Linked DNA regions of Saccharobesus litoralis. The protein of the gene in region 2 interacts with the protein of the main gene of each other region in a pairwise test. Links are inferred from orthologs where the notes say so. Each region holds a gene or a part of one and is shown on either strand. Other genes may lie near its edges. The genes, in order: lpdA and uvrD.

Evidence for each region.
Region 1: the proteins of uvrD (region 2) and lpdA interact in binary tests that used the Escherichia coli proteins (3 or more experiments, as listed by UniProt). The link is inferred for Saccharobesus litoralis from one-to-one orthologs.

The regions. Positions count from the first base shown.
Region 1 is NZ_CP026604.1:5,458,801-5,474,901, reverse strand. The notes cover bases 8,640-11,503. They hold lpdA (dihydrolipoyl dehydrogenase), read left to right. Parts: upstream 8,640-9,288; coding sequence 9,289-10,719; downstream 10,720-11,503. Other genes in these bases: C2869_RS20920 (PDC sensor domain-containing protein), read left to right, coding at 10,917-11,503; aceF (pyruvate dehydrogenase complex dihydrolipoyllysine-residue acetyltransferase), read left to right, coding at 8,640-9,070. In the rest of the region: nadC (carboxylating nicotinate-nucleotide diphosphorylase), read right to left, coding at 151-993; C2869_RS20955 (retropepsin-like aspartic protease family protein), read right to left, coding at 1,115-1,651; 1,6-anhydro-N-acetylmuramyl-L-alanine amidase AmpD, read left to right, coding at 1,695-2,249; beta-lactamase regulator AmpE, read left to right, coding at 2,377-3,222; pyruvate dehydrogenase complex transcriptional repressor PdhR, read left to right, coding at 3,523-4,284; aceE (pyruvate dehydrogenase (acetyl-transferring), homodimeric type), read left to right, coding at 4,436-7,105; more of aceF, read left to right, coding at 7,118-8,639; more of C2869_RS20920, read left to right, coding at 11,504-13,037; C2869_RS20915 (HIT domain-containing protein), read left to right, coding at 13,056-13,472; C2869_RS20910 (bifunctional aconitate hydratase 2/2-methylisocitrate dehydratase), read left to right, coding at 13,760-16,101. UniProt on the Escherichia coli protein: Lipoamide dehydrogenase is a component of the glycine cleavage system as well as of the alpha-ketoacid dehydrogenase complexes.
Region 2 is NZ_CP026604.1:2,298,575-2,314,785, reverse strand. The notes cover bases 2,084-5,057. They hold uvrD (DNA helicase II), read right to left. Parts: upstream 4,671-5,057; coding sequence 2,496-4,670; downstream 2,084-2,495. Other genes in these bases: C2869_RS07970 (HAD-IA family hydrolase), read right to left, coding at 4,804-5,057. Also shown: C2869_RS07985 (response regulator), read right to left, coding at 1-978; C2869_RS07980 (TMEM165/GDT1 family protein), read right to left, coding at 1,731-2,003; more of C2869_RS07970, read right to left, coding at 5,058-5,502; tyrosine recombinase XerC, read right to left, coding at 5,536-6,435; C2869_RS07960 (DUF484 family protein), read right to left, coding at 6,463-7,155; dapF (diaminopimelate epimerase), read right to left, coding at 7,152-7,982; C2869_RS07950 (DUF6351 family protein), read left to right, coding at 8,348-10,561; C2869_RS07945 (hypothetical protein), read left to right, coding at 11,777-11,959; C2869_RS07940 (ParA family protein), read left to right, coding at 12,015-12,764; C2869_RS07930 (ArsB/NhaD family transporter), read left to right, coding at 13,704-15,029; C2869_RS07925 (group II truncated hemoglobin), read right to left, coding at 15,043-15,465; aroE (shikimate dehydrogenase), read left to right, coding at 15,640-16,211. UniProt on the Escherichia coli protein: A helicase with DNA-dependent ATPase activity. Unwinds DNA duplexes with 3'-5' polarity. Translocates on single-stranded DNA with 3'-5' polarity. Initiates unwinding more efficiently from a nicked substrate than double-stranded DNA.

The DNA.
Region 1 (16,101 bases), 3.2 Mb from region 2 along the record:
AAAACCCTAGTTTTTTAACGTTTGTAGGGCCGAATTTATGCTGGCGAAACCAGCCCCATGTAGGGCCGGCTTTACGCCGGCGAAAAAATACGCAATGTTAGATTGAGGTGTTCTTTTTTGGACTTTAGCGTTTGGTGGGGGTGAACCCCATTACAGGCTCAACCGTAGACTCAAATCCACAGCCTGCACATGTTTAGTCAAAGCGCCGCTAGAGATGTAATCAACGCCTGTTTGAGCGTAGCTGGCGATGGTGTCTAAGGTAATATCGCCAGACACTTCAATTTTAATTTGCCCGTTGGCAATGGCAACAGCTGCGGCAATTTGCTCTGGGGTGTAGTTGTCGAGCATAACAATATCGGCGCCGGCGGTTAACGCTTGCTGCAATTCATCATTGTTTTCAACTTCGACTTCAACCGGTTTGCCAGGTGCTATGTTATGAGCTTGTTTAACCGCGTTGGCAATTGAGCCGGCCGCGGCAATGTGGTTTTCTTTAATCAGAAATGCGTCAAACAAGCCAATACGGTGATTTTCGCCACCACCGCATTTAACTGCGTATTTTTGCGCTAAACGCAAACCGGGAATGGTTTTACGGGTATCAAGTAGTTTGGTTGACGTATGAGCGATTTTTTCTGCGTAAGTCGCGGTTAAAGTCGCAGTGGCAGATAAGGTTTGTAAAAAGTTCATGGCGGTGCGTTCACCGGTTAATATGTGTTGCGCATTACCTTTAAAATAACAAAGGGTAGAATTTGCCTTAACTTTATCGCCGTCTTTAACTTGCCATTCTACTTCCACCTTAGCACCTAACTGTTTAAAGGTTTCGTTGACCCAAGCAACACCACATACTATACAGTCTTCGCGGGTTATCAACTTGGCTGTGGCCGTATTGTTTGCAGGGATCAGTTGCGCGGTAATATCAAGTTTTGGATCCATTGCACTTAAATCTTCGATAAGAGCTGCTGTTACTTGTGCTTGAATGGTTTGTTGTAGATCCATGATTTTTCCAATACTTGATAATAGGGTGCGGCAAAACGCGCTATTTTAGGTCAGAGGCAAAATTTTTTCGACCAAAAGTTTTAATCTCGGCATTTTATTGGTATAGGTTTTGTTTACTGGATTAGTATTGGCGCAAGGTAAGGGTATCGCCACGTTGGCTAAACTCCAAGCGCTTTAAGGCGCTCATACCAAGCAGTATTTCCTCACCTTGCATGTGTGGGTTAATATTGCCACGTAAGTTACGTAAACGGATTGAACCCAACTCTAGTACGTCAATGCTGGTTTGATAAACGATAGCTTGACCATTAGCAGTATTAACTATGCTTTCAGGCCCATAACGTAAGCCAATACGTTGCGCGACTTTTTCTGGTATCGAAACATGAGTTGCGCCCGTATCTAATAAAAACAGAACCTCTTCATTATTAATCAATCCATTAGCCAAGTAATGGCCAGCGCGATTACGTTTTAATATGACTTGATTGCCTTGTTCAGTGGAAAAACTATCTGGGTTTTGGTTTGGGTTGTACTGTTGGTCAATATAACCTTGGAAAAATTGCATCAAGAGTAGTAAGCCACAGATCCAAGCGGCATAATACATCCACTTGCCGACTTGCTTCGTGGTATCGCGCGGTTGTTGGTTGTCATCAGATTGCATCATTAATTCACTTGCAGCCATTTAATAAAAAGATAAGGCGGTTCAATTGTCTCTATATCTTGTTGAAAATCATATCCTTAAACCCGCCAGTATTAAAGTATCAAACCACTTTAATCCGCGCCCCGATGAGCAGGATATTAGCTTGTTGGTTATTCACAACATCTCGTTACCCGCTGGGCAGTTTGCAACGTCTTACGTTGAAGATTTGTTTTTAGGTCAATTAGATATCGAGGCGCATCCTAGTTTTGTAGATTTGCAAGGGCTTAGAGTATCGGCTCATTTATTTATTCGCCGTGATGGCGAGGTGATCCAGTTTGTGCCTTTTAACCAAAGAGCATGGCACGCAGGTGTTTCCAGTTTTGCAGGGCGAGAAAACTGCAATGACTTCTCGATAGGAATCGAAATGGAGGGCACAGATGATTTAGCTTATACCTCAGAGCAATACTCTGTATTAATTGCCGTAACGGATGCGATACAAAAAGCTTACCCTAAAGTGACTCATGAGCGTATTTGTGGGCATTGCGATATTGCACCAGGGCGCAAAACTGATCCTGGTAAGGCTTTTGATTGGCAGCGCTTTTTAAGCGCACTAGAAAAATAAATATAACTCAGCTTTATTTTTCATAAAGTTTTCAAGCGATTAAATATAACAGCCGTTATACTTGATAAAAATAAGTGTCCATCATGCGATGTGGCACAGACAATAGCAAGTTCATTAAGGATGCAAAATGATACTACTTAGCTTGTTTATCGTTATTCTACTTGAGCGTTCCCATTCATTGCTGGGTATTTGGCACTACACGCATTATTACCAAATGTATGCAGAAAAATTAACCGCCAAAATTAGTTTGGATGACGCCCCAAAAGCTAATCAAAATACTGTGCTGTGGATTTTACTGCCAGTCGCGGCTGTAGCTCTTGTCCAGTCTTGGTTAGGTAATTCCCTATTTGGCTTAACCTTTGCGGTATTCGTGTTATTTGTTTGTTTTGGTTGTCCTCAATATCGTAGCTGTTATAAGCAATATTTAGAAGCGGCTAATCGCGGCGACCTAGAAGCCTGTGATCTTTACGCGAATGAATTAGGTTTACGTCGTTGTCAGCAAGGCATGCCGCAAGAAAGTGTCGGTCAAACCTTAATTTGGTTGAACTATCGTTATTATTTGGCGGTGATTTTTTGGTTTGCTGTGCTTGGCCCATGCGGTGCAGTATTGTATGTTTTTGCTCGGCATTTAGCGGATCAAACCTGTCAAAATGAAAATCAGCAAGCGGTTAGTGAAGTGAGCCAACGTTTTATGTTGGTATTGGATTTTATACCTTCGCGCATTGCAGGGTTCGCCTATTTATTTGTTGGTAATTTTAGCCAAGCGTTAGGCATATGGTTGCAAGACTTAATTAAGCTCGAGATTGGTGCTCGTGAATTTGTGACGCGAGTTGCTGTTGCTGCGGAAGAAGTTGATGCACCAGAGCATGACTGCATTACTGAGCCTTGCTTGTTAGTTAAACTGGCCAAACGAGCTGTGCTATTTAGCGTGGCTTTAATTGCTGTGTTAAATTTGATGGGAATTATTAACTAACCCCCTCCTTGTTGTTGCATCTATTTCTTATTCTTAATTCTTAATTAGTGCCAAATATGATAAAAGGCGGGAGGACACACCCGCCTGAATTATTTTGGTTACTTACTGCCTAAGCATTTTTGCAGATTAATCCTGCAGTGTTTTTCTCATAAAACGTTCATAAAATGATCATCCGATCTGTTGACGAGAAATTTGGCATCGCCAAAATTATCAGCTATAGTATTGCGCATTAAATGGTAATACCAATTACCCGCTTGGCATTGATAGCTAATTATAATTTAAATAAGTCGTGTAAAAACCTTGAGTTTTCAGAGAGTTAAACAGCCAAAGTTGGCTGACGTGATACAAGAGCAACTGGAGTCTATGATTCTGGAAGGTAGCTTATTGCCTGGGCAAAAGTTACCTCCTGAGCGAGAACTTGCGGTGCAATTTGATGTTTCTCGCCCCTCTTTGCGTGAAGCCATTCAAAAACTTGAAGCCAAAGGTTTGGTTACACGTCGTCAAGGCGGTGGTACTTTTGTTAATGAAAACCTACAAAGTAGCCTTTCTGATCCTTTATTTGAATTAATGCTGGCTAAGCCTGAAAGCCAATTTGATTTATTAGAATTTCGCCATGCTTTAGAAGGTATTAGTGCTTATTACGCGGCATTGCGTGGCACCGATGCTGATTTTGAACGCATTAAGCAAAGTTTTGAAGCCATTATCTCCTGCAATGACAGTATGCAATCTGACCAGATTGAAGCCATTTTTGAATTTTTCCTAGCGATTGCTGAAGCGTCGCATAATCTGGTTATCTCTCATCTTGTTAATGCCATGGCGCCTTTGCTCAAACAAAGTATTGAGCGTAATTACCGAATTCTGACGTCCAAGCCGGATGTAGCCCGGCAGGTGAATGAAGATCGTGAGTCTATTATGAATGCGATTATTTCTGGCAACCCGATCCAAGCTAGAAATGCCTCGCATCATCATTTGGCTTATATAGAAGAAACCTTATTGCAGCTAGGTGCTGAAGACACGCGTAACCAACGCATGTTAAGGCGCTTGCAGCAAAACCTTAAATAGTTTGAATGAACAATTCTCAACAGCTGACTAATCAAGTACAGCATGGCTAAGTTTTTTATAAAGCCTTTAAGCTTATTGGAGAACTTAGCTTTGCTGTATCTGATTGAATTGGAAGTTGAGAATTCAACGCATAACAAATAAGGAATACCAGATGTCTGACATCCTTAACAAAGACGTCGATGCAATCGAAACCAATGATTGGATTGAATCGATAGAATCAGTTTTACAAAACGAAGGCCCAGAGCGTGCGCACTTCTTGATTGAGCAATTAATCGAGACGTCTCGTCGTAACGGTGCTCACATGCCATTTGATGCCACTACGGCTTATTCTAATACTATCCCTGTTGGCCAAGAGCCAGCTATGCCAGGTGATCGTGAATTAGAAGCGCGTATTCGTGCGGTTATCCGCTGGAACGCGATGATGATGGTTGTGCGTGCTTCTAAGAAAGATTTAGAGCTAGGCGGCCATATTTCGTCTTTCCAATCGTCAGCTATGTTGTACGATATTGGTTTTAACCACTTTTTCCGTGCTCCAAATGAAAAAGACGGCGGCGACTTAGTTTATTTCCAAGGTCATATCTCACCTGGTATCTATGCGCGTTCTTTCGTTGAAGGTCGTTTATCTGAAGAACAATTAGATAACTTCCGTCAAGAAGCCTTTGCTGATGGCCTATCTTCTTACCCACATCCGAAATTGATGCCTGATTATTGGCAGTTCCCGACGGTATCTATGGGTCTAGGTCCAATGCAAGCTATTTACATGGCTCGCTTCTTGAAGTACTTAACTGATCGTGGTTTAAAAGACTGCTCAGAGCAAACGGTATACTGTTACTTAGGTGATGGTGAGATTGATGAGCCAGAATCATTAGGTGCTATCGGTCTTGCTTCACGTGAAGAGTTAGACAACTTAGTCTTTATCGTTAACTGTAACTTACAGCGTCTTGATGGTCCTGTACGTGGTAACGGTAAAATCATCCAAGAATTAGAAGGCACTTTCCGTGGTGCTGGTTGGGATGTGACTAAAGTCGTTTGGGGTCGTTACTGGGATGCACTTCTTCAGAAAGACACGACTGGCTTACTACAACAGTTAATGGATGAAACCGTTGACGGTGAATACCAAAACTTTAAAGCTAAGGGCGGCGCTTATACGCGTGAGCATTTCTTCGGTAAATACCCAGAGCTTAAAGAAATGGTAGCTAATATGTCTGATGAAGACATTTGGCGTTTAAACCGTGGTGGTCACGATCCACAAAAAGTTTACGCAGCCTACGCTAAAGCGAAAGCGACTAAAGGTCGTCCAAGCGTTATTTTAGCTAAAACCGTTAAAGGTTACGGTATGGGTGATGCAGCTGAAGGTAAGAATATTGCGCACGGCGTTAAGAAGATGGATTTAGATGCAATCCGTCATATGCGTGATCGTTTCAATGTTCCAGTTTCAGATGAAGATTTAGAAAAATTACCATACTACCGCTTCCCTGAAGACAGTGCTGAATACAAGTACATGATGGGTCGTCGTGAAGCACTTGGTGGTGTTATGCCAGTGCGTCGTGAAAATTCTTCAGTTGAACTACAAGTTCCTCAGTTAGACGCTTTCAAGGCGACTACTGACGGTTCTAAAGGTCGTGAAATTTCAACGACTATGGCGTTTGTTCGTGTTTTAACTGCATTGTTAAAAGATAAGCAAATCGGTAAGAACATTGTTCCTATTATTCCTGATGAAGCACGTACTTTCGGTATGGAAGGTTTGTTCCGTCAAGTTGGTATTTACGCTCACGAAGGGCAAAAATACACGCCACAAGATGCTGACCAAGTTGCTTACTATCGTGAAGACAAGAAAGGTCAAGTATTACAAGAAGGTATTAACGAACTCGGTTCAATGGCTTCTTGGGTATCTGCAGCGACTTCATACTCGCATGCTGACTTACCAATGATCCCATTCTACATCTACTACTCAATGTTTGGTTTCCAACGTGTTGGTGACTTAGTTTGGGCGGCAGGTGATTTACAAGCACGTGGTTTCTTAATTGGTGGTACTGCTGGTCGTACAACACTTAACGGTGAAGGTCTACAGCACGAAGATGGTCACTCGCACTTACACTTTGGTACGGTTCCTAACTGTATTACTTATGACCCAACTTATGGTTATGAGATCGCAGTTATCGTTCAAGACGGTATCAAGCGTATGTACCAAGACAACGAGAATATCTTCTACTACCTAACTGTAATGAACGAAAACTACGTTCAATTACCTATGCCTGAAGGCGTAGAAGAAGGTATTAAGAAGGGTATCTACAAGCTTGAAGCGGTTGCGGCTAAGAAGCCTACAGCAAACGTTAACTTATTATCTTCTGGCGTTATTCTTGAGCGTGCGCGTGCAGCTGCACAAATTCTTGCTGAAGATTACGGCATTAGCTCAGACGTTTATTCTGCAACTTCATTCAATGAATTAGCGCGTGACGGTTTAGATTGTGAGCGTTGGAACATGCTTCACCCAGAAGCTGAAGAAAAAGTGCCATATGTAACTGAAGTACTTAAAGATGCTGCGGGTCCAGTTATTGCGGTAACTGACTACATGAAGCAATACGCTGATCAAATCCGTGGTTTTGTACCAACTGATTACCGTGTATTAGGTACTGATGGTTTCGGTCGTTCAGACAGCCGTGAAAACCTACGTACTCACTTCGAAGTTAACGAATACTACATTGTAGTTGCAGCGTTATACGAATTAGCTAAGCGTGGCGAAATTGAGAAGAAAGTCGTTGCGGAAGCAATTGCTAAGTTCAATATCGATGCAGATAAACTTAACCCACTTTACGCGTAATAGGGGAAAGGAATAATGGCAATTAAAGACGTTTTAGTCCCTGATGTGGGCGGTGATGAAGTAGAAGTTATCGAACTTTGTGTCGCTGCTGGCGACACTGTTGAAGCTGAAGATTCACTGATCACTGTTGAAAGCGATAAAGCTTCAATGGATATTCCAGCGCCTTTCGCTGGAACGGTAAAAGAAATTAAAGTAGCAGTTGGCGATAAAGTATCTGAAGGTACTTTAATCGTAACAGTTGAAGATGCATCTGGCGCAGAAGAAGCACCTGCGGCACAAGCGCCAGCGGCTGAAGCACCTGCAGCGGAAGCAGCGCCAGCTCCGGCTGCCGCTCCTGCAGCTAGCGCGACAATCGAAGTCACAGTGCCTGATATCGGTGGCGATACTGATGTTGAAGTTATCGAAGTATTGGTTGCTGTTGGTGACGAAGTTTCTGCAGAAGATGGCCTTATCACGTTAGAAACTGATAAAGCGACTATGGATGTTCCATGTCCTGCTGACGGTGTAGTTAAAGAGCTTAAAATTGCAGTTGGCGACAAAGCTTCTGAAGGTACGCTGGTATGTATTCTTGAGACAGCAGGCGGTGCTGCTGAAGCACCTGCGGCACAAGCACCTACAGCACAAGCACCAGCTGTTGAAGCAGCCCCTGCAGCAGCGGCTCCAGCTGCTGCGAGTGAGTTAGTTGATATCGCTGTTCCGGACATTGGTGAAGATGGTGAAGTTGACGTTATCGAAGTTTTAGTCGCTGTTGGTGATGAAATCGCTGAAGAAGACGGTTTAATTACGTTAGAAACTGATAAAGCGACTATGGACGTACCTTCTTCACACGCCGGTGTGGTAAAAGAGGTTTATGTTAGTACTGGCGATAAAGTTAAAAAAGGCAGCTTAGTTGTTAAAGTTGAAGCTAAAGGTGCAGCGCCTGCTGCGGCTCCAGCTCCAGCGGCAAGTGCGCCAGCACCAGCTGCTCAAGCACCAAGCGCAGCGCCAGCAAAACCTGCGCCTACCGCTAACGTTGAACCAGCTAAACCAAGCAAGAACGTGCATGCTTCTCCATCTGTTCGTCGTACCGCACGCGAATTTGGCGTTGATTTAAGCTTAGTGCCAGCAACCGGTCGTAAAGGTCGTATTCTTAAAGAAGACGTACAAAACTGGGTTAAAGCTGAACTAGCTAAGCCGAAAGCGGCGGCGGGTTCTGCTTCAGGTCCGATCCCTGAAAATGTGCTTGAGATCGTGCCAGTTAAACCAGTTGACCACAGCAAGTTTGGTGAAATTGAAGTTAAAGAACTAGGTCGTATTCAAAAGATCTCTGGTCCTTTCTTACACCGCAACTGGGCGACTATCCCTCACGTTACGCAATTCGACGAAGCGGATATCACAGAATTAGAAGCGTTCCGTAAAGAGCAAAATGCTTACCATGCTAAGAAGCAAACTGGCTTGAAGATCACGCCACTTGTTTTCGTTATGAAAGCAGTAGCCAAAGCGTTAGAGAAATTCCCTAACTTCAACTCTTCTCTTTCAGATGATGGTAACAGCTTAATCCTTAAGAAGTTCATCAATATCGGTATAGCAGTAGCAACACCGGGTGGCTTAGTGGTTCCAGTCATCAAAGATGTCAACAAAAAAGGTATTGAAGAGCTTTCTGAAGAGTTAATTGTAACTTCTAAGAAAGCGCGTGATGGCAAGCTTAAAGCGGCTGATATGCAAGGTGGTACTTTCACTATCTCTAGCTTAGGTGGCATTGGTGGTACTGCATTTACACCAATCGTTAATGCACCAGAAGTTGGTATCTTAGGTGTTTCTAAGTCTGACTTTAAACCTAAGTGGAATGGTAAAGAGTTTGAACCACGCTTAATGGTTCCACTTTCATTATCTTACGATCACCGCGTGATCGATGGTGCTGAAGGTGCTGCATTCTCAACTGAGATTGCCAACAACCTTACTGATTTACGTCGCTTGGTTCTGTAAGTTGCCTTGAGCGCAGCGAAACGCAACATTTGATGGTTCATTGAATGTTGCGGTGTGATTCGCTTCGCTCATGACACCCTACAAATAAAACGAATAGCGGCTACAAATTGTATGAATGGTAAATTAGCTATTCATACAAGAAATGAATAATTAGATTGGGTAGAATTTGGACTATCATTTGTCGTCTACTCAACACAGAAATGGAACATGAGGATCTCATGAGCAATACAGTTAAAACTCAAGTAGTTGTACTAGGTTCTGGCCCTGGTGGTTACTCTGCAGCTTTCCGTGCTGCTGACTTAGGCTTAGACGTTGTACTAGTAGAACGTTTCAGCACTTTAGGTGGTGTTTGTCTAAACGTGGGTTGTATCCCTTCAAAAGCTTTATTACATGTTGCTAAGCACTTAGTTGATGCGCAAAACATGGAACATGAAGGTGTTAAATTCGGTAAGCCTGAAGTTGATATCGACACGTTACGCGCTCACAAAAACAAAGTTATTAGCCAATTAACTGGCGGCTTAGGTGGCATGGCGAAAATGCGTAAAGTTAACGTGGTTAACGGTTACGGTAAATTCACTGGTGCTAACACTTTAGCGGTTGAAGCTGAAGATGGTTCAGTAACAGAAGTGACTTTCGACAACGCGATTATCGCTGCTGGTTCTAAGCCTGTTAAATTACCTTTCATTCCACATGAAGATGCACGTATCTGGGATTCTACAGACGCATTAGAAATGCCATTTATTCCTGAGAACATGCTTATCTTAGGTGGTGGTATCATCGGTTTAGAAATGGGTTCAGTTTACAGTGCTCTAGGCGCTAAAATTGACGTAGTTGAGTTTATGGATCAACTTATCCCAGCTGCTGATAAAGACATCATTAAGTCTTTCACTAAGTCTATTAGCAAGAAGTTCGAAAACATTATGCTAGAGACTAAAGTGATTGCGGTTGAAGCGAAAGAAGATGGTATCTACGTTTCTTTCGAAGGCAAGAAAGCGCCTGCTGAGCCAGTTAAATACGATGCTGTATTAGTAGCTGTTGGCCGTACGCCAAACGGTGGTTTAATTGACGCTGATAAAGCCGGTGTTGAAGTAACTGATCGTGGTTTCATTAACGTTGATAACCAGTTACGCACTAACGTACCACATATCTTCGCTATCGGTGACTTAGTCGGTCAACCTATGTTAGCGCACAAAGCGGTACACGAAGCACACGTAGCTGCTGAAGTTATTGCTGGTAAGAAGCACTTCTTCGAGCCAAAAGTTATCCCATCAATTGCTTACACTGATCCAGAAGTCGCATGGGCGGGTTTAACTGAAAAAGAAGCAAAAGAGCAAGGTATCAAGTACGAAACTGCTATCTTCCCTTGGGCTGCTTCTGGTCGTGCGATTGCGTCAAATGCAACTGACGGTTTCACTAAATTAATCTTCGATAAAGAAAACGACAGATTATTAGGTGGTGCTATGGTTGGTAGCAATGCTGGTGAGCTACTAGGTGAAATCTGTTTAGGTATCGAAATGGGTGCTGATGCAGAAGACTTAGCCTTAACTATCCACGCTCACCCAACACTTCACGAGTCAGTTGGTTTAGCGGCAGAGGTTTATGAAGGTTCTATCACTGACCTACCAAATGCTAAAGCTAAGAAAAAATAAGTTTTAGTTAAAAAATTTGAAAACCCGCACTAGCTTGCTATTGCGGGTTTTTTTATGCCAATTTGTTAGCAAATGTGTACGTCAGTTTTGAGGCTAAGGCTAATTAGCTGTATTATCGCGCCATATTCCTTAATTGCTGCATAGTGGCATTGTAGTCTGCTATTTAGTGAAAAATTATATTTTGATTTGGTCCCGAAATGAGTGGCGTAGAAATTTGTAAACAAGTACGTTTTTGGAAGCTTAGCTTATTGATTTTAGCTTTTGTTGGCTTGATAAATACAGCTTATATCATTTTTGATTTAATCCAAGAGCATAAAGCTTTTCAAGTATCAACCCGCCTAAAGGTACAAGAGCAAACCGTTGCCGCCGCCAAAGAAATTGGCGAAAACCTCGCGGTTATTATGCGTAGCGTTGACGATTTTGCTGACGATATTACGCAGTTAGAAAACAAAGCCTACGCCCATGCATTACTCAAACATAAGTTTGAGAATGACCACAACTTATATTCTTTAAATGTTACTTTTGAGCCTTATTGGCTCGATGCTGATGTTGAGTATGTCAGCCCTTATTACGAGCGCTTAACCGGACCAACGCAGTTTTTCAATTTAACCGATTATGATCAACGTGAAGTAGAATTTAGTTGGTTTTATCGACCTATGGAAGAAGGGCCTATTTGGACAGAGCCTTATTATGAGCCGAAAAATGATGTCTTGATGACGACTTATTCCGTGCCTTTTTATGCGTCGACAGAGGCGCGCGAACAAGGAAAGTTACCTATTGGTGTTGTACCGTCGGATATTGGTCTTGATCATTTAACTACGGCGCTAAAAACCTTGAAGTTAGGCATGAGTGGCTACGGTATGATCTTCTCGCAAGATCAGAATTTAATATCACACCCAATATTTAGCTATGTACGCGATGCTGAAACCTATCAGTCTTTAGCTGAAAAGCCTGAGTTTTCATTTTTACCCAAAATTAGCCAATGTTTAGACGCTGATACGTTTTACCGTTTTTACAATGGTGAAACTATGAATCGTGACGAAGACTTTGCCGCTTGTACTAAGATCCCTTACACCAACTGGACGTTGATCACATTAATGTCGGCAGACATGTTTGAGGTTAATCGTGACGTTTTGCGTCAAGATTATATGAAAGCCTTGGCGTGGGGAATTTTCACCTTACTGGTTTTTGTGGTGGCGGTTACAGGAGCTAATCGTTTAAAAGATTTGAGTTGGCACTTCACTATAATGGCCTCGTTATTACTGACTGTTGGTACTGTTAGTATTTGGGTGTTGGCACGCAGTTATTACGCTATTGATGTCGAAAATTCCGTATCAATTGCTAATGTAGCGCAGCGCGAAGCGTTTAAAGAAAGCTACACCCATAAATCAAAAGACTTGCATTTGGATGATCCTATTTTTGTTCCGACTGGCATGATGATTGAGTCGTTAGAGTTTATTACCGCAAACAACGTACAAATTACAGGGCATATTTGGCAAAAGTTTTTGCCAGAGTGGCAGGGCATAGTCCAGCAGAAAATTGTATTCCCAGAGGCGATAGAGTCTAAAATTGAAGAGGCTTATCGTCGTAAATCGAAATTAGGTGAGCAACTAGTGGGATGGCGCTTTAATGTGGTCGTTCGTCAGTCATTTGACTATAGCAAATACCCGTTTGATCATAAAAATGTTTGGATCCGTTTATGGCCAGGGCAATTTGCCGGCAATGTTGTGTTGGTGCCTGATTTAGAGTCATACGAGCAACTGAGCCCAGTCACAAATCCGGCGATTGTGGAAGATATAGTGCTCAATGAGTGGCAGTTAAAAGAGAGCCAATACAAGTATATTTTCCATCATTACAATGGCAACTTTGGTGATAATGCCAACCAAACTCAAGATGCATTACCTGAGCTTTATTACAACATTAATATTGAACGGGCGTTTATTAGCCCATTTGTTACCACGTTATTGCCTGTAGTTGTGATTGTCGGATTACTGTTTGCCGCGGTGATCAGCATGGCCTATTCGCAATATGATGAATATCGTAACAATGCCACAGCCATTATTTTTACTATTTTGCTTGCCCATTACAGTATCCGTGAGCGCCTTTCTATTTCAGAAGTGGTGTACTTTGAGTTCTTCTATTTCTTGCTGTACATCATTATTTCGGTGTTTCTGGTGATAGGTCATCAATTTTATAAAGCGAAAGCAGAAGGTGAGCAGAACCTGTTTACTTATGATAATAATAAAATATCTTGTCTTTGGTATTGGCCTATTATTACTGGTGCTATATTTATCATGACAATGATCACATATTATTAAAATCAAAAGACAAACAAGATGTTAAAAGAATTCTCGTTAGATCCTCGCTTACAAGCCGATTGTTTTACAGTCGCTGAATTAGAATTGAGTAAGCTGTTATTGTTGGATAACAGTCAGGTGCCTTGGTTAATTTTAGTGCCTAAGGTTGCGGATGTTGCGGAGATCACGGATCTCAATCCAAATCAGCAAACTCAGTTGTTGGCAGAAATTAATCTAGTTTCATCGGTTGTACAAGATGCCTTTAGCCCAGATAAACTCAATGTCGCAGCAATTGGTAACGTAGTTAATCAGTTGCATGTGCACATTATTGGCCGTTATCACACCGATCCTGTTTGGCCGTCGCCTGTATGGGGTAATTTACAAGATGAGCCCTATCATGAAGATGAACTGGCTATTCGATTAAATACCATCCGCTCAGCTCTAGTCGCGTCATAAGTTTAAAATTAGGAGTTGATTGCATTACCCCGTTTTATATCTTGGCTATAGCTTATCACTCAAGGTTATGACGGGTATCACCTTAAGTTTTTCAACACTAGGCTGCAAAAACACTACCTATCCCTTATACTTTGAAAAATTTTTTGTGTCGGTAGTGTTAGCTGCTTGTCACGCACACAAATTGAGCAGAATTTTTATTCACTGTGATAACGCCCAGCTCTTAAAAATGCTTATCACGTGAACCAATAAAGATTTATTATCATTATTATTCGCCCGGAGATTATTCTATGAGTCTATATCAAGAATATATGGCTGAAATCGAGACCCGTAAAACGGAACTTGGTTTAAACCCTAAGCCGATTGATAGCGCTGAATTGCTATCTGAAATTATTGCCCAAATTAAAGATACAGCTAACGAGTATCGTCAAGACTCGTTGAAATTCTTTATTTACAATACGCTTCCAGGTACAACAAGTGCTGCGGGCGTTAAAGCTGCTTTCTTAAAAGACATCATTTTAGGTAAAGAAGTAGTTGCTGAAATTTCAGTTGAGTTTGCATTTGAATTGCTTTCTCACATGAAAGGTGGTCCTTCAATCGAAGTATTACTTGATTTAGTTATCGACGGCACAGACGCAGACATCGCTAAGCAAGCTGCTGAAGTTTTAAAAACTCAAGTCTTCTTATACGAAGCAGACACTGACAGATTAAAAGCAGCTTTCGAAAAAGGTTGCCCAATCTGTAAAGACATCTTAGAAAGCTTCGCTCAAGCTGAATTCTTCACTAAGCTGCCAGAAGTTCAAGAAAAAATTGAAGTTGTTACATACATCGCAGGTGTAGGTGATATCTCAACTGACTTATTATCACCTGGTCACCAGTCACACTCTCGTGCAGACCGTGAATTACATGGCCAATGTATGATCACACCTGAAGCGCAACAAGAAATCGTTGCCTTACAGAAGAAGCACCCTAACGCGAAAGTTATGCTTATCGCTGAAAAAGGCACTATGGGTGTTGGTTCATCACGTATGTCTGGTGTTAACAACGTTGCATTATGGGCGGGTAAACAAGCTTCTCCATATGTTCCATTCATCAACATCGCTCCTGTTGTTGCCGGTACTAACGGTATCGCGCCAATCTTCTTAACTACCGTTGATGTAACTGGTGGTATTGGTCTTGACCTTAAAAACTGGGTTAAGAAAACCGACGAAGCGGGTAATGTTGTTACTGATGCTAACGGCGACCCAGTATTAGAAGAAGCATACTCAGTTGAGACGGGTACTGTTTTAACTATCGATACTAAAGCTAAGAAGTTATACAAAGGCGACGAAGAGTTAGTTGACGTTGCTGCTGCATTTACTCCACAAAAGCTTGAGTTCATGAAAGCAGGTGGTTCTTACGCGGTTGTATTCGGTAAGAAATTACAAACATTTGCTGCTGAAACTTTGGGTGTTGAAGCACCAGTGGTTTACGCACCATCTAAAGAAATTTCACACGAAGGTCAAGGTTTAACCGCAGTTGAGAAAATCTTCAACAATAACGCTGTAGGTGTTGCTTCAGACACGCCTTTACACGCAGGTTCTAACGTTCGTGTAAAAGTTAACATCGTTGGTTCACAGGACACGACTGGTCCTATGACTGCCCAAGAGTTAGAAGCTATGGCGGCTTCTACTATTTCTCCTTCGGTTGACGGTGCATACCAATCAGGTTGTCACACTGCGTCAGTATGGGATGCTAAAGCACAAGCTAACATTCCTAAGTTAATGGCATTCATGAATAAGTTCGGTCTTATCACTGCTCGTGACCCGAAAGGTGTTTACCACTCAATGACTGACGTTATTCACAAAGTATTGAATGACATCACAGTTGATGACCGCGCTATCATTATCGGTGGTGACTCACATACGCGTATGTCTAAAGGTGTCGCATTCGGTGCTGACTCTGGTACGGTTGCAACTGCACTTGCAACTGGTGAAGCTGCTATGCCAATCCCTGATTCAGTTAAAGTTACCTTTAAAGGTAAAATGGCTGATCACATGGACTTCCGTGATATCGTACATGCAACTCAAGCTCAAATGCTTAAGCAGTTTGGCGGTGAGAACGTATTCCAAGGTCGCGTAATTGAAGTTCACATTGGTACTTTATTAGCAGACCAAGCGTTCACGTTCACTGACTGGACAGCTGAAATGAAAGCTAAAGCGTCTGTTTGTATTTCAAACGATGCTACATTAATCGAGTCTATCGAGTTGGCTAAGAGCCGTATCCAAATCATGATCGACAAGGGTATGGATAACGAAGCAGGCATGTTAGCCGGCTTAATTAAGTTAGCTGACGAGCGTATTGCTGGTATCAAGTCTGGTGAGCAACCAGCATTGGCACCAGATGACAACGCTAAGTACTACGCAGAAGTTGTGGTTGACTTAGACGCTATCACTGAGCCAATGATTGCTGACCCTGATGTAAACAACGAAGATATTTCTAAGCGTTACACGCACGATGTTATTCGCCCTGTTTCATACTACGATGGTCGTCCAGTAGATTTAGGTTTCGTTGGTTCTTGTATGGTTCACAAAGGTGACATGCAAATCATCGCGCAAATGTTCCGTAACTTAGAAAAGCAAAACGGTTCTAT
Region 2 (16,211 bases):
ATTAAAGTGGGCTTTAAGCTTATCGGCCAAATCTAAAATAACTTTGTCGCCGACATCATGACCGTAACCATCATTAATGCGCTTAAAGTGATCAATATCCAACATAGCGACACTGCATGGATGAGCTGTCGTTTCGAGTTTTTTAATGTAAGCTGGAATTTTGGCAAAAAAGTAGCGACGATTAAATAACCCTGTTAAGTAATCAGTATTGGCCGCGCGTTGGATATCTTCGACGTATTCTAAGTGTTCAATGTTTTGAATAACACGACAATAAAACTCTTCGTGACAAAAGGGTTTCTTTAAAAAGTCATTTGCGCCATTTTTTATAAAACGAGCAGAAAGAGAACCCGCGTCAGAGCCTGACAAGCCAATGATGGCTATTTCATCTTTGCTAAACTTTCGTCTAACCTCGGCAGTAAAGCGAATGCCACCCATGTGCGGCATTTGATGGTCTGAGATAATCAATTTAACATCTGAATGCTGCTCCAGTACGCTTAACCCTTCAACTCCGTTTTCAGCTTCTAATATTATAAAATTATGGCGAGCTAACAAACTTGATAAGTAAGTCCTAACTGACTTGCTATCGTCTACTAATAGCACTTTTATACTTTTGTTTCGTTGTAATCTTACAAGTAACTTGCCTAAGTAGTTGAGTGCTTGTGTTGTTTCTTTAGGAATATAATCGACTATCGGCTGGGATAGTAATTTATCTCGTACTTCATCAGACATAGAGCCAGTCATGACAATACTTGGAATGCCACTCTCTAGCGTGAAAGTTAATGCTTCACCAGCAGGCGCATCGGGTAAGGCATAATCAACGGTGGCAATTTCATATTGTTGGCCAGAACTGATGAGGGCTTTTGTTTGAGCTAATGTTTCGGCAACGTCTACTTCGTAGCCAGCGCGTTTGGCGACATGTTTGATAAGTTTAAGTACGGGGCGGCTATCTTCTACAGCCAGTAGTCTTTTATTTGTCACGTTGAAAATTCTTTTACTTGTAAATGAAATTCACCTTTCGATGGCTATAGGTCAATATAGCCAACTAAGATAGAAGACAGCAACAAATTACTTAGAATCTTAGCTGGCACAATAGATAGAAATTGATTCTATTTGATATATAGTCTTCTCGCTCAGGTCTTATGGTTCATTGTCAGCGCTTATTCTCGACTTTGCTTACATGGATGTAAGTCTGTCTCTTCTACACAAATATTAATTAGTACAAATTGACCAAAAGTAGATAGAAAAACTTTACTAGGCGGTAGTACTCAGTACTTAAAAAAGTATCGTCTTTCCTGCGAAGGCACAGCTACCGCATCCATGCTATCGCTAAGTACCTGCATCCATGCAGGCAGGAACCCAGTGTCTTTTGCTTTAACCTTACTATGTTTATCCAACAAAAGTCGCTGGATCCCCGCATGTGCGAGGATGACGAGGGTATTTTCCTAAGCCTAGGTGGTAAAACTTCACCTCCATTGACCGAAAAAAGCGCTTCTGAAACTTGTGATCAAGAGACAGGGATGTAAGTACTTAGGTTTCGTCTGGAACAGGAAACCTGTGGCTCCTGCGTCGTCCTACTACCTAAATCCACTTTCTTCCATTAAGAGCGGCAGCCCCAATTACTTAGTAGAGCATATGCTCATGGAGTCGCTTATTTGGATGTAAGTACTTAGCGTGAGCAGGATGCGGAAGCTGCCCCTAAAACCTGATCGCTTTGACTATAGTTTTCCAGCTTAGGCTTTAATTAAGGTCACGATACCAATCACAATAAAGCCAAGCCCTGCGATAATGTGCAGTACTTTTTCATTAATATAGTTAGACAGTAAAGAGCCAGCCAATACGCCAATAGCTGTTGCCGCGATTAAAGCGGCGCTTGCCGCCAGAAAAACAGTGTATTTACTCACTTCTTTATCTGCGGCAAAAAGCATGGTTGCAAGTTGAGTTTTATCGCCAAGCTCAGCAATAAAAACAGACACAAAAATTGTTAGGAAGATTTTCCAGTCCATAAAACGACTCGTAAAAATTGATAATGAAAAATAATTTTGCTTCTCGCCAGTAGACCCGAACCAATAAGCCGAAAGGTTGAAAAAGTAATAGTACTGCGACACAAAAGTTATGACATGTTGAGCCCGTTTTTATTAGCAATCTAACAAGAAAAGCGACCGGTCATTGTAGGGACGAATTTATTTCGGCTAACACAAGGTTTGTCGATGTAAAATCGACCCTACAATTTAGCAAATGGTCATAAATTCAACAGTTCAAAACTTTTGAGTTAAGCTACTAGTACCTTTTCAATTTAATTTTGATTAGTTGAAAACATTGGTGATCACTTTCACACTGAGCGCGAAGCAGTCGAAGTGTCGGTAAATTAGAAAGTAATAAGACTTCGACAAGCTCAGCCTGAAGTTGTTTATTTAATCTAAATATGGCTAAAAACATCACTAGTGATAGTAAATTATGCGAGTGATTCAACTGATCATTTCTTTCTGGAAACAGTACTAGTTTAGCGGCGTCAATCGCGCATAAGCGGCGACTAGCCATTTAGTTTGCCCGTCGTCAAATGCGACTTGCACGCGAGATTGAGCACCACTGCCTTCGTAATTAAGCACATTGCCTTCACCAAACTTACTATGCTCAACTCGCTGTCCAACGTACAAGCCTGTTTCTTCAAAAGCGGATTCGATTTTGGCGTGACTAAAGCGACTGTTTTGACTCATAGGTTTAGTCACCTTGGCTTGCAAGCGGATCTCTTCTACACAATCATCAGGGATCTCGCGAATAAAGCGACTGGGTGAATGGTAATTTTCACGGCCGTATAAACGTCGAGATTCAGCATAACTAATATAAAGTTTACGCATGGCACGAGTAATACCAACATAACATAGGCGACGTTCTTCTTCCATGCGGCCTGATTCTTCCGTGGATTGCTGGCTTGGGAACATACCTTCTTCGACACCCGTCATAAATACGGTATCAAATTCTAACCCCTTTGCGGTATGTAAGGTCATCATTTGCACGGCATCTTGATCTTTGGTGGCTTGGTTTTCACCTGATTCCAACGCCGCGTGTGACAAGAAAGCGCTAAGTTCTGATAAGGCTTCGTCAGGGCTTTCAAAGTTGCGACAAGCCGTAATTAATTCGCCTAAGTTTTCTAGGCGTGCTTGGGCTTTTTCGCCTTTTTCAGCTCGATACATGTTTTCTAAACCAGACTGTTTGATGGTGATTTCGGCCTGGCGATGCAAAGGTACATTGCTAATATCGTCTGCAATACTATCAACTAAATTGATAAAGCCTGATACCGTAGTTGCGGCGCGACCTTTTAGTAACCCTTGATCTAACATTTGTTTGGCGGCATGCCATAAAGGGACACTGGCCTGACGAGCAAAACTACGCAATTGAGCGAGTGACTTTTCGCCTATGCCACGCGCTGGCGTATTGACGATCCGTTCGAACGCCGCATCATCTTGAGCATTGTTAATTAAGCGTAAGTAGGCAAGTGCATCTTTAATCTCTTGGCGCTCATAGAAGCGCAGGCCGCCGTAAATTTTATAGGGAATTTGTTCGCTGATTAAGGCTTCTTCCAATACACGTGACTGGGCGTTAGAGCGGTACAATATGGCGTGTTGAGCTAACGAGGTGCCAGAGGCAAAGGCTTCTTTGATCCGGCCAACAATAAAACGGGCTTCATCTAATTCATTAAAAGCTGCATACAAACCGATTTTTTCGCCTTCGGCTGCTTCCGTCCATAATTGCTTGCCCATACGATCTGTGTTGTGGGCAATTAGATGGTTTGACGCCTTGAGAATAGTACCTGTCGAGCGATAATTTTGTTCAAGGCGGATCGTTTCGGCTTCAGGAAAATCACGTAAAAAGTGTTGTAAGTTTTCGACTTTAGCGCCACGCCAACCGTAAATGGATTGGTCATCGTCACCGACTATCATCATGTTACTGTTAGGGTTGGCCGCTAAGATCCGCAGCCAAGCATACTGAATTCGGTTGGTATCTTGAAATTCGTCAACCAAGATATGTTGAAAACGGTTTTGGTAGTGACGCAGTAAATGTGGATGACGTAAGAAAAGCTCATGCGCTCGCAGTAGTAGCTCGGCAAAATCAACTAATCCGCCTCGGTCACAGGTATCTTGATAATTTTTGTATATTTGTAGCCAAACTTTATCAACAGGATCGTTATAGGTTTCAATGTGACTAGGGCGTAATCCTTCGTCTTTTTTACCATTGATATACCACATTGCTTCTTTGGCAGGCCATTTTTTGTCGTCCAGCTCCATGGCTTTGATAATGCGCTTTAACATACGCAATTGATCATCAGCATCGAGAATTTGAAAGCCTTCAGGCAGTCCCGCATCTTGATGATGCAAGCGTAATAATCGATGGGCTAAACCATGAAAAGTACCAATCCACATATGGTTGACTGAGGTTTGCAATAACGACTCAATACGGCCACGCATTTCATTTGCGGCCTTATTGGTAAAGGTGACAGCCATAATGGCATAAGGTGAGATTTTCTCGACTTGCATTAACCAAGCAATTCGATGCACTAGAACCCGTGTTTTACCACTACCGGCACCAGCCAGTACCAGCATTGATTGCTGAGGTGCCGCAACCGCATCGCGCTGTTTGTCGTTAAGAGAGTCGATTAAATAAGAAACGTCCATTGCAAACCGTGAGTCAATAAAAATAACTGGCTAAATATACATGTTTTACGACAATTGAGCCAGTAAAGACTAACATTGCCTTGCTATAGGTTATATACGCCTAGCGAGTTGTATAATGATTGTATAGTTTAGGCTAAACGAGATTGAGTAACTCATCCAAACTCTGCAATTGTAAATCGGCTAACACAGGATAGGGTTTGACAGCAGAATAAGGATCAAACCACGCCGCTTGGCATCCTGCTCTTTTGGCGCCTAATACATCGGTATTTAACTGATCACCAATATGTAAAATATGCTCGCAAGGAATGCTTAATTTTTGGCTGGCCAAAAGAAACATTGCCGGATCTGGCTTTGCCTTGTTATCGCTATTTGCGAACATCTTTAGAGTGAAGTAATTGGCCAAAGGTGTAGTTTCAATATCAAGATTACCATTTGAAATAGCAATAAGCGGAACGCGACTTTTTAGTTTTGATAAAAAGGTTATTGTTTTTTGCGATATTGAGATTCGATTTCGAGCTAACATAAAAGTGCTAAAAGTCGGCCCAATATGATTATCGCTATTTGGTATTTTGTGGTTATTGAAAAGCTTAGCTAACCAATGTCTACGCAGTAAAGTAACATCCGAGCTAAGTTTAGGTTGTTCTAATAAAACTTGCTCTCTAACTAATTCTATATCTCTTTTTGTGATGTTTTTGAGGTTGGGGTGGACTGACTGTAAATGAATTATTAGCGCCTGCTCTGCGGCCATAATAGTTGGGTAGTTGTTGTAAAGTGTATCATCAAGATCGAAACTGATGGCTTTAATTGGCTTAGGCGAACGGTAGAAAATCATAAAAACCTAGTTTTGCTATTAAGATATTGCTTGTTACTTTTTCGTTGGTAATTTACGAGCGCGAGGATGAGCTTGATCATAAACTTTGCTAAGATGCTCAAAATCCAAATGGGTATATACCTGAGTTGTTGCAAGGTTCTCGTGGCCTAAAAGTTCTTGTACGGCCCTTAAATCTTGGCTACCTTCTAACATGTGCGTAGCAAATGAATGGCGCAGCTTATGTGGGTTAAGGTGTTTGCTTAAACCTTGTTTTTGTCCCCATAATTTCATTCGTGCGCGGCATTGTCTTACGCTTAGGCGATTACCATGTATTGACGTAAACAAGGCATTGTTTGGTGATTGACTGCTTTCAAAGCGTACTTTTAGCCAAGCTTGCATTGCTTGTTTTGCTTTGCTGCCAAATGGCACTATGCGCTGTTTGTTACCTTTACCTGTCACCCTGAGCAGGGTTGTATTGAAATCGACATCTGAAATATTTAGATTGATCAATTCGCTAATACGTAGACCGCTGGCATACATTAACTCCATCATGCAAATATCTCTTTGCGATATTTGTTGTTCATCATCAGTTTCGAGAAGTTGATTAATTTCATCTATATCTAGGTTTTTAGGTAACTTTCGACCTTGCTTGGGGGCGTTAACTGTTTTTGCTGGATTGTGGTCAATTAAGTCTTGTCTCACTAAATACTGACAAAAAGAGCGTAAGGCAGATAGGCGTAAATGAATACTTGAATGACTTAAGCCTGAAGCTTTACTATTGGCTAGCACTTTTCGTACATAACCATTATCGATTTCTGCTATATCCCTGATCGGTTGTTTGCTAAATATTGCCGCGAGTTGGCTCTGATATGCTTTGAGAGTTTGGACTGATAAGCGTCTTTCGGCTTGTAAGTATTGCCAGTAATTGTTGAGCAATTCTTCTAAGGACGGCATGCGAGTTTAGTTGGTTTAAGGTGAGCGTTAACTGCGCTCACCAGATTGAAAATCAAATAAAAAGCGATTGATGAGTTTAACCATGGGATCAAGAAAAACTGTGTCCATATCTGGACTGAAGTGATTATCATCACAACTACCAAAGGCTAAAATCCCTAAGTCTTTTTGTTCTCCTAGTCGAATTAAACACACTGAACCTATGGCTTTTTCGGGTTCAAAAAACAGATCCATTTCTTGCTGTTTTAATCGACCAAAGTAATAGGTGTCGCGTGATAAACGATCGTCTAGTACGTCTAAAAACTTTGAGCGTGGCTCAACAAAGTCTTGCGCTTTTTCATCAGTGGTTGTTATGAATAAGCAGAGCTTAATACCGTCTAACTCGATTTGATCGAGTAGCATGGCGCGCAGTAAGTAAAGTAACTTTTGACTATCAGGACATTCCAACAATGCCATGTATAAATTGACAAACGCGCGGTAAATTTTTTCGTTTTGTTTCGCTGTACTGAGCAGATCTTTGATCTGCTTTTCCATGTCTTGGTTTTTGTGGCGAAGAACTTCTTGCTGGCGCTCCATTAATGAAATAGACCCTTTGTGCGCATGAGGTATTTTTATTTCTGCTAGCGCATCGGGGTGACGTTCAAATAGATTCGGGTTTTGTTTTAAATAATGTAAAACGTCTTCTTCATTTAGCTTGAGAAGTTCTGGTTGCTGCTCGCTCATATATTAATTTGTCCATCGAATACATGTTGGGCTGGCCCTGTCATTTTTACAGGTTGTCCTTCACCCGCCCATCTTATCGTTAATTCGCCGCCAGGTAGATCTACCTTAACATTGTTGTTCAATTTGCCTTGTAATATGCCGACGACAACTGCGGCACAAGCGCCAGTTCCACAAGCTAAGGTTTCTCCAGCTCCGCGCTCAAATACTCTAAGGCGAATATGGTCAGGATTAACCACCTGCATAAAACCGATATTGGCTTTATTGGGAAAACGCTCATGACTTTCTAGTATAGGGCCTAGGCTTTCGACATCTGCGCTATCAACATCGTCAACCGTTAATACACAGTGTGGGTTGCCCATAGAAACTGCGCCGCACAGAATGTTACGTTCATCAGCCTGCAGAATATAAGTTTTCTCAGCCTTGTTCGCTTTGAATGGTATTTTATCTGGGTTAAGCTCAGGTACGCCCATGTTAACGGTAATACGACCGTCATGTTCTACATGCAAAATAATATTGCCGCTAGCGGTACTGACCTTGATTTTGTTTTTGTTTGTTAAGCCTTTTAAGCGGACAAAACGGGCAAAACAGCGGGCGCCATTTCCACATTGCTCGACTTCACTGCCATCCGAATTATAGATACGGTAGTGAAAATCAAGATCAGGTGAATAAGGTGGCTCTACAATCAATAATTGATCAAAGCCAACACCAAAATTACGATCAGCAAGTTTAGTCACTTGCTCTGGTGACAAAAACACAGACTGGCTGACATTGTCTAAAACGACAAAATCATTACCTAAACCGTGCATTTTTGAAAATGTAAACTGCATCGTTCACTATAAGCTGGGTATATCAATGCAGCTAGTGTACCCGTATCTCTGGCGCTTGTGTATCGCTTGCTTGGATTAATTTTTTAACTATTGTCTTTGTCAATAAGCGCTATGTTTTATGTGCTTTAATTTCATTCTGGTCTAACCAGTTGTTGTTTAGTCCAAAAAATTTAAAATAGAAAAATCATTAACTTAACTGGTATGATGCCAACTCTTTGAAATTACTTATAAAAATTAAACTAATATTAGCCATATAAGTGTTGAATACCTAGCCCAAGTTAGGTGTGGCCAATAACTAAAACTCTAAAAGCAGCCCGACTGAAGCGAGTTTTCAACTTGATTTGAAATAACTGGCGAGGTGCTATATGCGGGCAGCTATCCGTAGTTTTAAAGTAACCATTTTTGCCTTAGTTGCAATTGTGTTTATTTCGGCATTTATGTCGACTAAACCCAGTAATCCTTTACGTATTGATAAAGTTGCGACAGCACAAGATAACTTTTTACTCAAACCTCGACAGCATATTCGCCTGACCCCACGTCCTGAAGAAACTTATGCTTTTCCTATACCTTTAGGCGAGATAGGTCCTGTACAGAGTTTGTTTTCAGGTAAAGCACAATACCCATTTATTTGTTTTACCGAAGAATCAGGCTTTGGCCAACCTGAAATTGATAATCTGCAAGGTTACGGAACGCCTGTATATCCTAAAGGGCTGGGGCGCGAGAGCCGAACACGAGCCGATATTATTGGCTACAGCAAAGATTGCTTAATTAAAACCAACCTACGTTATTACAAAGTTGATAATCAGCAAAATTATCAAGAAATTAGTGCCGGTTTTGATCAACCGTTAGCGGCAGGAGAGTTTTTAGTGCGTTTGGAATACGGCACGATCAATCGCTTTATTTACGGTATTTTGATGCCGATAAAAGCCGAAGAAATTGGTGATCGGCTTGCTCAAAGTCAATGGAATAAAAAACTTATTTATCAGTTTGGCGGCGGTGCAGGTATTGGTTTTCGTCAAGGGCGTTTAAAAGAGTATCAAATGTTTGAACGTCTTAATGATCAATTGGCTCAAGGTTATGCGGTTATTAGTTCGAGCGGCAATAGAACGTCTTACACTTATAATATGTTATTGGCTGAAGATACAGCTCGTCGAGTTAAAAGAAACTTTATTAGTTTATACGGCAAACCTGAATATACCGTAGGAATAGGCGGCTCGGGTGGAGGATTAGCTCAATATTTAATGATGCAAAACGCCCCTGGGCTGATTGATGCTGCTTTACCACTTTATTCTTACCCAGATATGGTATCGCAAACCTTATATGCCATGGATTGTGACTTGCTCAATACTTATTACACTTTCCGTGCCGATGACACTAGCACTTGGCAAAACATGGACAATCGAGCATTACTTGATGGTCTTGTCGCTAAAAATGGTGATCCACACCCCAGTGCGATTTTTCAGCCTATTAATCAAATATTAAATGGTCAGTGGCCAAACTTGCCTGATGGTAACAGTGAATGTATTAATGGTTGGTTTGGCTTGTATGCGTTTATTCACAACCCCAAACAAGGTTGGTTACGTGAATATTTTTCGCCTGATGTGGTCGATAACCATCACTGGAATCACTGGCAAGATCTTATCAATATATATGGTGAAAATGAGCAAGGTTTTGCAAGGCATGTTTGGGGCAACCAGGGGATCCAATATGGATTAGAAGCTTGGAAGAAAAATCAGATTAGTTTTGAACAATTTGTTGATATTAACCAAAAAATTGGTAGTTGGAAGCCTGTACACGAGATGGAAAAAGAGCGTATTGCTCGTATCCCGATTTGGGATAAACCATTTTGGTTATCATTATGGGGCAACCACAACGTAACGCCAGAGTTACAACCACAACACGCTTCGTCTCGCCACCCTACTGATTATGTCGCAGTAGAAAAAGCTTATCGATATGGGCAAATATATCTTGGCATGGCGGACATTCCTATTCTTGATGTACGCCATTACTTAGAAAATGATCTCGATATGCACCACGTTTCGGCAAGTTTTCAATCTCGGCAACGCATTCAAGATTGGCAAGGTGATAGCCATCATCAAGTGATATGGGTTGCTGATGAAGATTACGACCCAATTGATCTTAGCTTTGCCGTTATGGATGAATGGATGCAAGGCGTACTTGCTGGCCAGTCGGTAATCGAAGCCAAACCTAAGCTAGCGGTTGATACTTGCTTTGATAAGCAGGGTAAGGTGATTGCCAGTGGTCATGAAGTTTGGGATGGTGAATGGAACGCCAAACCTAAAGGCCAATGCCAGCAAGCGTATCAAGTATACAAAACCAGTCGTATTCAAGCAGGAGGACGTTGGGCTGGTAATACGTTTGATTGTGCTAGGATCCCACTAGAGCAGGCGGTTCAACAAGGCATTTATGGCGAGCTTGATGTGCAAGCTTTATTGCCACAACTTAAAGCGCTATTCCCGTTAGGTGTGTGTGACTTTACCCAAGGTGATCAAGCTAAACCGCGAGACTTAAACTTATCTATGTTAGAGCTTGTAGATAATCAAACGGTTAATAATTGATAGGCTTAAAAATGTGAAAGGTGCTGTATGGATGGGTTGGTGAACTAACTATATAGCCTTTTCATTAATCTAGTCAAAGCGATCAGGTTTTAGGGGAAGCCGTCAAGCTTCGAGACCCCATGAGCATATGCTCTATTATGTGATTGGGGCGAGTAAGCGCCGACAATGAACCATAAGACCTGAGCGAGAAGACTATCTAATGACTTTTGTGAAATAAGCAGCTTTAAAGTATCAAGTTTTTATGGGCGAGTATTTATGCTTTCAGCACCTGCAAACCATTATCATTTAACCATCGCTGGCGGTGGTTAAATCCGCGTAATCGGACATTTCGGTGTTATTCGAACCTACAAGGGTAAATTTCGTTCTTTGAGGTTGGCGTAATGTTTGTTTGATTGGTTGCAACTTGCAACTTGCAACTTGCAACAGGCTCTGCTTATTGTGGGCGAGCATTTATGCTTGCTGAGCCTGCAAACTTTTCTACCCAAAAGAACAAGACTACAGAATTTTGTTCCTCGCAAATTCTAAGTACCTGCTATCTATCTTGCTGGCACCAAAAGTAGGCGCCTGAAGCGAGCGTCGACCTACAAAAATAGCTAGCCGTGTTTCGGGTAATCCAAATTAAATCGAAACAGTACTAGTCATTTGAATATGCTGACTAAACCCAGTAGCCATACTTTTTTAAAACCTATATATCCCGCATCATGTGTTGTTTATTGTTATATGTATACTTTTAACTAAATTGTGTTTATATGGTGTTTTTTATTTTTGTATAAAGTATGTTGTTGATTGTTTAATTTAGGATCGTATTATTTTACTTGTATTTTTAATACTGTTTATTGTATTTATTTCTCATCGTGAATATTTTTATTTTGCTCATAATTAGAACTATTTATTTTATTATGATTTTTATATTATTTTCTTTTTTTTCAAATGTTTAAAGTTTTATTTTAGTTTATTTTCAGCATGTTTTCTTCTTTTGTTAGATTGTTTTTTGTTCGAACTATATTCTGTTTTTTAATGCTTAAAATTGAGTTTTTGTTAAAAATACTTTTCCATTTTTGAGGATTGATCTTTTGTTTTTCTATTATTTTTTCTTTATTAATAAGCGTTGATATTTGATTTATTTCGTTGGTAGTTGGCTGTACTTGAATTTCATTAAAGTGCTGCTACCTTTTCATTGTGAATTCATGACGTCATAAATGAGACTGGTGGGTAATGCCTAAAGAGAAAGCGCGGACAAAAGTAGGTGACGGTAAGAAAAATACCTCGCTTCGACTGCGTAGCAAAACATTAAAACAGTTAAAGATCAGAGCGATTGAAGAAGATACTTCGGTGCAAAAGATCCTTGAGCAATTGGTTGAAAGGTTTATTGCGGGTGAAATTGAGTTGAATGAATAACGATTGGTATCGTTTCCTAAAAAGAGCTACAACATAAATTAGCGGTGAATAAAGTATGAAAATATTAGCGTGCTACAGCATGAAAGGCGGTGTTGGCAAAACTGCTACTTCTGTCAATATGGCTTGGTTTGCAGCTCAGGCGGGAGTCAAGACCTTGTTGATCGATATGGATCCTCAAGGGGCTTCAACATTTTACTTTCGCGCTAAACAAAAAAAGAAAGCTTGGGATGAGCGATTTTTTCAAGCATACGAAAATTTACTAAAAAACGTAAAATCTACCGAGTTTGAAAATCTTGATATATTAGCTGCCCACCTTTCATTTCGATCTTTTGATATCAACCTGAGCGGAATGAAAAAAGCCCAAACACGACTGCAACGTGTGTTAAAAGGCTTTAAGAAAAATTACGACCTGATAATACTTGATTGCCCTCCGACAATTAGCCTGTTGTCTGAAAACGTGTTTAACGCTGCGGATATGATCTTGGTTCCTGTCATACCGACTACTTTGTCAGAACGCACGCTTGAACAATTAAATTCATTTTTCCAAGAACATGAATTACCAGTTAAAAATATCGTGCCGTATTTATCTATGGTGCAGCGGGCTAAAGCTATGCATAAGGATTCATCGACACGCCTTCGAGACACTCAAAAAAGGTTACTCAAAGCCGCAATTCCATTTTCTTCAGATGTAGAAAAAATGGGACTACATTGTTTACCCTTGGGTGAATTTGCCTCTAACAAATCCGCGTTTATTCACTATCGTAGTTTATGGCGCGAGGTTTTCGATCTGCTTGAGGGAAGCTAATGAGCGGTTATAGTTAAATCTAAGATTGAAGGTCTTTGATTTTAACCTCTGCTTTGGTGGCGGAGATAGCATGCCGTGTTAATCAAGATCCCCTTCGCTCGTAACGTTCGTACTATTCTAAGCAAATCTAATCTGGGCGAATCTAAGCGAAAGAGAGAGGACTTCGAGCGTTTACACAAACTTCATTTTAAAGCTATTTACCGCTAAACACGATTGTGGCATGCTGCACGTATTCAGCACTGTGTGTATATCGATAAATTTTGTTTAGTCAGTTCGCAGCACTTCTACTTATACTGGTAAATCTTTTTGCTTTTACGGCGATAGATAATGTATCTGTTGAAAGCGCTTATGAATATGCAATTAGTGAATTCAATACTGATTACGAAGACGCTGATGCGCCTAAAAACGCACATTTTCTTGTTTTTCATTCAGCTAGTTATTTCGACTTTCCCTCATTTTACTCTCCACTTTTTTCTTGTGCTGTTGATGCTGAACAGCTAATACGCGCACCACCTCTTACTCTAAATTAGTTAACCTCAACTCTGGATAATAAATCCTTTTCTGGAGGCTCTTTGAGCCAAGCTATTGCAAAAAATTGGGTGTTAAGTTTACTTGCAATAGGCTAGCTATTGACGCGTAAACTTGCCTTGCTCTCCATGGATGGAGGGTAAGGAGATAATGCATGGAGCAATTATCTTTGTCCTTGACCCAAACTTCTCTCCAGAAATATAAAATAACGAATGTTAGCTACAAAAACTCATTAACTAACTGAAACTAATGATAAAAAATTAACATCGTCGCAATTCTTAACCAGAGTTTAGGTTAGTTAGAAAATAGGCAGGCGAAATAAACATTTCGTTTGCTATGGATCATTTAGGCAATACAAAACATCGGTTATAACAAGATGGGTGATTTGCCGTATTTAATTTGGAAAAAATTGTGCTAGAACTTACACAACCCATGTACGTTGCTGGGTTAATTTTAATTTTCACCTTTTTAGGTATTTTTACAGAACATTTTCACGGTATTGATCGCGCTAAGTTTGCTATGGCTGGCGCTGGAGCGATTATAGTAGCGGGTCAAATCTATGGTTTTTATTCCCCTTCTTTAGCGATAGACGCTATTGATTGGAACGTTGTATTTTTACTTGGCATTATGATGATCATAGTATCAATTATGATCAGTACGGGAGGCTTTGAGCACCTTGCAAATACACTGGCCAACATCAGTGGGGGTCATCAATTTAAACTTTTGGTCCTATTAGGCACGGCCGTTACGGTTATTTCTTTGTTGTTGGATAATGTCACCACTGTGATTATTTTTGGTCCACTAATCATTTTGATTTGCCAACGTATGAAAGTGTCGCCTATTCCTTATTTACTTGCTTCTGCATTATTGTCTGATACAGGAGGCGTTGCAACTTTGGTTGGTGATCCGCCTAACTTGATGATAGGTTCAGTCGCGGGTATTGATTTTAATACTTTTATTATCCATATGGGGCCTCCTGTTTTATTAGCTTGGCTGGGGATTTTATTAGCAATGAAATCTTTGTTTGCTAAGGAGCTTAGCCAAACTGCGGCTGTTGTTGAGCAAAAGGATGTACATTTTACTAACAAGAGACTGTGGCATAAGTGCTTGTTTGTACTGTTTGTTATGGTGGTGTTGTTTATTTTTCATCACCATATTGGTTGGCAACCTTGGCTAGTTGCGGCAGCTTGTTTAACTCTGTTGCTTTTTATGTCAAAGCATATTGAACTTGAAGGTGTTACTCAGCATTTAGAAACCCCTTTGCTGATGTTTTTTATTTCACTTTTCATTGTTATCGGTGGGGTTGAACATTCAGGTTTATTGCAGGTATTAGGCCAGCAATTTAAGCCTATTATTGTCGAGCAACCATTAATCGCAGCACTAATATTGTTATGGGTAGCGGCAATTCTATCAGCGTTGATTGATAATATTCCTTTTACTGCAGCTATGATCCCTGTGCTTGCAGGGCTGCAACAAGAAGGGGTAAATGTCAGTGTGATGTGGTGGGCGCTTGCAATGGGTGTAGGCATGGGCGGCAATGGCTCGCATATCGGCTCTACCGCCAATGTTTATATAGTCACTATCTCAGAAAGGTTGGCGCGCAACAAGGGGCAACCCGAGCTTGCTATCACGCCAGGGTTATGGGTAAAGAAAGGCACTCCAGCCATGCTTATTACCCTGATTATATGCAGCTTGTTTTTATGGCTCGGCTACGATTATTTGTTTATTGACCTTTAGTTGACTTAACCGTTTAACAATTGAGCATATGTTGTGCTAACGGAGTGATTGCCTGTTTGATTGCCTTGCGCGCCCGCAGGTCTTTCACTTCTTTTTCTAATGCTTTATTCATACAGAACAACCATTGGTCAATCATGCTTTGATTGACCTCAAATGGAAGGTGGCGCGCTCTTAGTCTGGGGTGGCCATATTTTTGTTCAAATAACGGCGGCCCGCCTAGCCAGCCTGATAAAAATTCAAAAAAACGTTCACGAATAGAGTCCATAGGTTGAGGGTGAATGGCTAACAATTCTGCGGCTTCAGGCGCTGTTAACATAATATCGTAGAAACGGTTTGCTAATGCTCGTGTGCCTTGTTCTTCACCAATTTTAAAATACAAAGTTGCGCGGTAAGTGGGATCTTGGCGTTTTGCAAAAATCTTATTTAGTCCCAGCATGGCGGACCCATCAATTAATTATTCGTTGACAATTATTATATCGATTTACCGACCTTGTATGAAATGAATAGCGTCATTTATAGCCGCGTTTGCACACTCGTTTTAAAAAAGTACAGCGCCATGGATCGCATTGAGTATAATAGCCGCAAATTTTTATTGGCCTTTTCGTGAGTTATGAATAAATACACTGTTTTTGGTAACCCTATTGAGCAATCCAAATCTCCGCAAATTCATCAAGCTTTTGCTGCGCAATTTGATATGCAGCTTGATTATGACAAGCGTTTAGCTGAGATAGGTGAGTTTAAAGCCGCAGTTGATCGGCTACGCAGTCAAGGTGGTAAAGGTGCCAATGTAACAGCTCCCTTTAAAGGCGATGCTTTTGATATGGCTGACAATCTTACTGAGCTTGCCAAGCTTTCAGAGGCAGTTAATACCTTGACCTTAAATGACGATGGCACTATCAATGGTGATACAACAGACGGTCCAGGTTTGGTGTTAGATCTGACAATTCATAAAGCCCCGATAAAAGGCGCGCGTATTTTATTAATTGGTGCTGGCGGTGCCGCTCGCGGTGTATTAAAACCTTTATTAGATTGTCAGCCACAGCAAGTTGTTGTGTGTAATCGAACCCATAGTCGTGCGCAAGCTTTGGCTGAAAAGTTTAGCCAGTTTGGTAATGTAGTCGCTTTACAAGCTGATGAGTTGGAAACTCAAGGGTACGATTTGGTTATTAATTCAAGCTCATC